Regions from separate parts of the Peribacillus sp. NPDC101481 genome, predicted to be linked through region 2. Evidence: riboswitches for the same ligand, from Rfam matches in the RefSeq annotation. Region 2 holds a riboswitch; each other region holds the start of a gene.
The links. A riboswitch is a leader RNA that binds a small molecule or an ion and turns the genes downstream of it on or off. The one in region 2 is predicted to bind thiamine pyrophosphate.
Positions count from the first base shown of each region.

Region 1: linked by a shared signal. The riboswitch ahead of tenA (thiaminase II) and the one ahead of ACIROD_RS06845 (ABC transporter substrate-binding protein) in region 2 are both predicted to bind thiamine pyrophosphate.
Region 3: linked by a shared signal. The riboswitch ahead of thiC (phosphomethylpyrimidine synthase ThiC) and the one ahead of ACIROD_RS06845 (ABC transporter substrate-binding protein) in region 2 are both predicted to bind thiamine pyrophosphate.

Region 1 is NZ_JBIWNJ010000002.1:729,221-731,491, forward strand. Features, by position in the region: gene thiW (energy coupling factor transporter S component ThiW) at 1-135, opposite strand, end outside; gene tenA (thiaminase II) at 151-840, opposite strand; TPP riboswitch at 930-1,035, opposite strand; SAM riboswitch class I at 1,193-1,297, shown strand; gene ACIROD_RS13555 (Fur-regulated basic protein FbpA) at 1,473-1,661, shown strand; gene ACIROD_RS13560 (Spo0E family sporulation regulatory protein-aspartic acid phosphatase) at 1,915-2,109, shown strand; gene ACIROD_RS13565 (GNAT family N-acetyltransferase) at 2,178-2,271, opposite strand, start outside.
Region 2 is NZ_JBIWNJ010000001.1:1,423,483-1,425,753, reverse strand. Features, by position in the region: gene ACIROD_RS06850 (protein-glutamine gamma-glutamyltransferase) at 1-710, opposite strand, end outside; TPP riboswitch at 1,024-1,133, shown strand; gene ACIROD_RS06845 (ABC transporter substrate-binding protein) at 1,267-2,262, shown strand.
Region 3 is NZ_JBIWNJ010000001.1:2,004,104-2,006,374, forward strand. Features, by position in the region: gene thiC (phosphomethylpyrimidine synthase ThiC) at 1-1,262, opposite strand, end outside; TPP riboswitch at 1,398-1,512, opposite strand; gene ACIROD_RS09685 (HAD family hydrolase) at 1,628-2,271, opposite strand, start outside.

The DNA of each region.
Region 1 (2,271 bases), on a different contig from region 2:
GGCCGTGAGGACATTTGCCAGATGCTGAATAGGAAAGACCTTTGCAAATCCTGCAGGGATGAAAATAAATGAACTGGTCAGTGTCGTTATAGCCGTTATCATGGCAGTCAACGTCAGTTTCTTGATAGGATTCATCATCATGTCTGCGACCTACAGCGGCCAATCCTGCTCATTTTGAACCATATCCCAGAATAAATATTCATATCGGGAAGTAACCAAAAAGTGCTTTTCTAATCTAAGAAGTTCTTTTTCTGGCATGCCTTCCGTCAATTCTTCCAACAATGCGATCAGCCACTTGTGTGCTTCCCCGAATTCAGGTGATGAATAGGACCTTATCCAATCTGCGTAGCGATTGTTTTCCAATGCTGCTCCATTTTGTTCTTTTAATAGCAAACCGATTTCATAGTAATCCCAAGCGCAGGGCAGGAGACAGGCGATCAAGTCTGCCAATGTCCCATGCTGAGCTGCATTTAGCATGTAACCTGTATAGGCTAGAGTGGTGGGAGTAGGTTCTGTTTCTTCCAATTCCTTGGAACTGATCCCGAATTCGGAAGCATACTGCCGATGGATATCCATTTCCACTTGAAGGGTTTCATTTAAAATACTCGCAAACTTTGCCATGGTTTCGATGTTATGGGCTTTGATGACACCTAAAGCAAAGAGCTTGGAATAATCCATGAGATAGATATAGTCCTGCTTCATGTAATAGGCAAATTTCTTTTCAGGAAGCGTACCATTTCCAATTGCCTGGACAAAGGGATGTGAATGATTCCTTTTCCAAATCTCTTTTGCCCGTGCATGAAGTCTATCACTGAATGTTTCTGTTTTAATATTCTCCATTGTTCATCCTCCTTTAGAATGGTTCCCATAGATAATGAAAAACCCCGTTCCTGAATACGGAACGGGGTAGATGGATATAGTCTGTAAATGGACGATATCATCCACTTCCCTCCGCCGGTATGAGCCGGTTCAGGTTCAAAGGGTCCGGAAACTATTTCCATCTCAGTCTTAAAAAAGACTCCCCTAGTGGTGTGAATTGTATGTAATTACTGACATCATATCAGAAAGACAAGAAAATGCAACCCGTATTTGAAGAGGGAGCATGTAATGTCCAGGAAAAAAGGGAGAACCAGGTAATTGACTTTTGATAATTATTAGGGTAGAATCATTTCTACATCATTTATATATCGAATTCTTATCCAGAGAGGTGGAGGGACTTGGCCCAAAGAAACCTCGGCAGCGGACCCATTTTGGGAACTGTGCTAAATCCAACAAGCATATGCTTGGAAGATAAGAAGAGCCGTACGGACACAGTCAGCCTCTTCTTGAATTAGAAGGGGCTTTTATTTTTGGGAAATAACGTTTAGTGACATAATAGAAAAGGTATATATAATTTGGTGAAAATCAAACAAGTTGATAAAGTTAGCTAACTAGAAGCAGGCTCTAGGATGACTAGGAAAGGAGCCATTTACATGGCAGAATTATTTAAGAGGATTGAACAGAGGAAGGCAAAGCTCATTGAAGAGCTATTGGCCAATGGAGTATACAAAACCTCTGATGAAAGGCACCTTTATGATGCCCCATTAAAAGTGCTTGAAGATGAATATAAGATTGTTATAAATAGACCTAATAACGAGTCACCTTCTGAATGGATGACATAGTAAGCGATGGACTATATTTTGGGCTCTTGGATAAGGGATATGATGTAAGCATTCACAGTATACACTAGTGGATGCTTTTTTGCGTTTAATAGAAAATGACATAAAATATACATAATTAAAGAATAAAGTAGGTGTTTTGTCACATTTGACCTATAAAATAACACATTTTATTTCTGTAAAATAGTTGATTTTAACTAGTAGTTTAATTATGATGAAAGTGTAAAAAAATTGAATAAATGGGAGGTGGCATATAATGCCTTGCCGTAAAGTAACTATAGAAAGGGTAGAAGAAAAGAGACAGGAAATGATCAAATTGGCAGCAAGTTACGGCTTAACAAGTCTGCTTACTGTTCAGGCCAGTCAAGAATTGGATACGCTATTAAATGCGTTAGCAAGTAAAAGTGAGTCAGAATATTTTTCCCTCCAAAACGCATATCGGTATTTTTAAATTAGCCAATTCGACCTGTATTAATTTGAAAAAGCTACTGCTCAAGGCAATAGCTCTAAAAAATTATATTAAATATCGACACGTTTACCAAGAATGATCAAATCCCGCTCAATGCCATCCAGCTCGGCAACTTGAGGTAAATGTGCCCATTCTTCAAACCCG
Region 2 (2,271 bases):
TCCAGGAAAATGATATGCGTTGTCAGGAATGCTGATTTGGTTGCGTACGGCTTTCTATTGCTATTCAATTCATTGATGATTCCCTGTGAAGTGGTAATCCCGATTCCGTGGCCATAAAAGAGGTTATTCCCTAATAATATGGCATTTTCACCTTGCCATTCAGGAGTTGACTCGTCGTGATCAGGGTTTATGAAGTAAACGCAATCGCCTGGTAAATAATCCCTTCCTTGATGAATATTAAGAGCCATATTCTCCGGAGGGCGCCAGTCATATAAAAAAAGGTTTGAAAAAAGGTAATCGAAATTCCTAGGGCCGATCAAATCCAAAATCGCCTTTAAAAAAGTGACGACTATTGCCGTCCCGCATTCGAAAGCATAAAGCCTTCCATTCATGAAAATGTCCAGAAGTGCAGCATGAGGGAGTATCCCTGGCTGAAGGGTGAAGGTGCCACCCTTTGAAAGGTGCCAATATTGTTTATTGGATTGCGATTCCTCAAGTGTTGAAAATTCTACCTCACTTTTATTCAATGAAATCGCTGCCTCAATGACATGGCGCCGCAGCTGTATATCGAAATTAAACTCTCCAAAATTCCGGTATTCAAAAACGTTAGTATCTTCATCCAGCAATTGGAGAATTTCAAGCGACTTAGCAGATGCTATTCCTGGTTGGATGTGACTGACATCTAACCATCTGTGATTAATCTTTATCATGATCATATCCACCTTTTGCTTATTAAATTAACGGTTTATAAAACCAGTAAACATAAATGTCTACAGATAATGTTCATTATATGAATGCCTGCAAAGAAATGACTATTTAGAAATTGTCAGCCACTGCTGCAGTCAAGAATGATTGGAATGAAAAGAGGCAGAATTACATTGATTTCAATGATTTTCGTTCCAAAAGATGTTTTGCTAGATATCCTTAAGAGTAAGGAATACCTTTCCAATTAGTGATAAGAAGCAAATTAGTATTCCCTTTTCCCTATGAATTGATATAATGAGAGAGAAAAGTTCATATGTGCGAGAAATGTAGGGGGGCCAGTACTGCTGGCTGAGATTGCATCCTTTAGATGCTGACTCTTTGAACCTGATCTGGGTGATGCCAGCGGAGGGAACATATTATTACTGACTTTCTGTTTTGTATGTTAACGTCCGAATTCATCTTCGGGCGTTTTTTGCTTTTTATCCAGTATTTGAATAGACCCTGGAGCCCCATTATGGTTCCGGCATATGGATCTTATATGATGTGTAGGAGGATAATAACTTGAATAAATTCTTACCACTGTTAACTTCGTTGTTCCTTTTGGCTGGATGTGGTGCAGGCGGAACTAATGAAAAAGAAGAAGCATCTAAAAATGAAGAATTAAAAAAGGTATCGGTCGTGCTCGATTGGACACCGAATACAAACCATACAGGATTGTATGTTGCCAAGGAAAAAGGTTACTTTAAAGAGCAAGGTCTTGATGTGGAAATTATCATGCCAGGTGAAGCTGGAGCGGATAAGCTTGTCGCTTCAGGAAAATCTGAATTTGGCGTGAGCTACCAGGAGGGCATAACACAGGCCCGCGTGCAGGGCGTGCCAATTGTTTCGGTTGCTGCAGTCATCCAGCATAATACCTCTGGATTCGCTTCCCCTGAGGCAAAGAACATTAAAACTCCCAAGGATTTTGAAGGGAAAACGTATGGTGGCTGGGGTTCTCCGGTTGAAAAGGCCATTATTGATTCACTCATGAAAAAAGAAAATGCGGATGTAAATAAAGTGGATATAGTCAATACAGGAGACATGGATTTTTTCACTTCGGTTAAAAGGGATATAGATTTTGCCTGGATTTATTATGGATGGACAGGCATTGAGGCTGAGTTGCGAAATGAAAAGCTTAATATGGTTTACTTAACCGAATACTCTGATAAGCTTGATTACTATACGCCTGTTTTGACTACAAATGAAAAGATGATAAAAGAAGATCCCGAAACTGTTAAAGCATTCGTTCATGCAGCATCAAAAGGGTACCAGTTTGCGATTAAGAATCCTGCTGATGCAGCAGACATGTTAATTAAGTCTGCGCCGGATCTTGATGCAAAACTAGTTAAGAAAAGCCAGGAGTGGCTTGCAGCCAAGTATCAGGATGATGCTCCGCGTTGGGGTGAACAAAAACTGGAAATCTGGAAGAATTACAGTGATTGGATGACTGAAAACAAGCTTCTTGAAGGTGATTTCGATCCTGAAAAGGCATTTACCAATGAATTTTTACCAAAATAGGAGGAAATA
Region 3 (2,271 bases), 580 kb from region 2:
GTATAGAATGGTGCTTCTTGACAGACTTCCAGCTGCTTATCCATATTTTCTTTAATCAAATGCATCGGTACGTGACCGGGTCCCTCCACCATGACTTGAACATCGTGCTTCCAAGCAATCTTCGTCAGTTCCCCAAGTGTTTCCAATTCAGCAAATTGAGCCTCATCGTTTGCATCTGCAATGGAGCCAGGACGGAGGCCGTCACCTAATGAGAAAGAGACATCATACGCCTTCATGATTTCACAAATCTCTTCAAAGTGAGTATAGAGAAAACTTTCTTGGTGGTGGGCCAAGCACCATTGTGCCATGATGGAGCCCCCCCGGGAAACGATTCCCGTAACTCGCTTTGCTGTCATGGGAATGTATCGCAAAAGCACTCCGGCGTGTATCGTGAAGTAATCCACACCTTGCTCAGCCTGCTCGATTAATGTATCCCGGAAAACTTCCCAATTTAAATCTTCCGCGACTCCATTCACTTTTTCCAATGCTTGATATATCGGAACCGTCCCAACTGGCACAGGAGAATTCCTGATAATCCATTCCCGGGTCGTGTGAATATTCTTACCGGTGGAAAGATCCATTATGTTGTCTGCACCCCAACGTGTAGCCCAAGTCATTTTCTCCACTTCTGCTTCAATCGATGAACTAACAGCGGAATTTCCAATATTCGCATTTATTTTCACATGAAAATTACGTCCAATGATCATGGGCTCACTTTCAGGATGGTTAATATTTGCCGGAATGATCGCCCTCCCGCTAGCTACCTCATCTCTTACAAAATCAGGGGCTACATTTTCCCTGATCGAGATGAATTCCATCTCAGGAGTTATGATACCTTTTCGGGCATAATGGAGCTGGGTTACGTTTTGCCCTTTCGCTGCACGCAATGGTTTTCTTTTCAATCCCGGAAAAATTTCTGCTTTCGTTTGTGACTCTTTTTTATACCCGTTATCTTCGGGCTTTATTTCACGCCCTTCATACTCTTCAACATCTTCCCTTTCCAGAACCCAGCTGCGTCTAATCGGGGCAAGACCTTTATGAATATCAATGGGATATTCTGAATCCGTATAAAAGCCGCTTGTGTCATATACTCGTAAAGGCGGATTCTCCTCTTCGCCGAAAGAACCTGTAGTCGGACTTAGCTTAATTTCACGCATGGGCACCCTAATATCGGGTCTAGATCCCTCAACATACACTTTTTTACTCCCGGCAAAACTGGACATAATTGAAACGTTCATGTCATTTACTGAATTACTCATCATGATTTCATTTCTCCTTTTTAAGTTCATTTAAAAAGGACAAAATCCAATCCATTTCGCACGAAAAAGCCAGATCTCATATTTAAGACCTGGCTAACGTTAGTATGGCTACAGAAATGACCAATTGAAATGTCATTGTTTAGTAGATTCTAACTTCCCCACGCTGGTATGAACCAGATCAGGTCCTGAGGGTTAAGAAGCTTAAGCGCTTCTCTCTCAGCCCAACTTTTATTGGACACCCCTAGTCTGAATAATTTAATTGATTACAGGGTAACTATATCTCACCCTTTTCATTCTGTAAATAATTTGAAAGACCTAATATTTTCATTACAACTATCAAAATTTATTATTTGAAGAAGAGCCGTTAATTAATTTCCAAGGCTCTCAAGGATAGGGTAAAGCTCCTCTAAATGCTTGATTTCATAGGTTGGAATCACTTCATTCCGTTCCTTATCATGGCGATTTATCCAAACCGACTTTATGCCTACCCGTGATGCTCCAAGGATATCCGTCATTAAATTATCGCCGACCATCAATACTTCATCCTTATCAAGCTCCATGATCCCCAAAGCATGCTCAAAAATGGAGGCATCCGGTTTACCTCTTCCAAATGCGCCTGAAATCACGATTTGGTCGAAATAAGGAACCAGTTCAGGCGTAATTTCAAGTTTGGTATTTTGCAGCTCAGGAGATCCGTTCGTAAGCAATAGCAACTTATACTTCCCTTTTAATTCATCCAGAACACGGAATGTTTCTTCATAGATAAATGGCTTTTTGCGTCTCTCCGCAGGGAAACGTTCTGCCAGTTCAAGTCCAAATTCCGGGTCATCGATCCCTAATGCCAATAACCCTCTCGTCCACGCTTCTTTCCGATAAGCCGGTGCAATCCCGGCCATCTTCCTGAATTCATCATGATCATCCTGAAAATTTCCCCATAGCCCCTCAAATGGGTTGATTCCGATCATTTGGGTGAATGCATATGTATCGTAAGAAGAATAAAGCTCACGCGCTT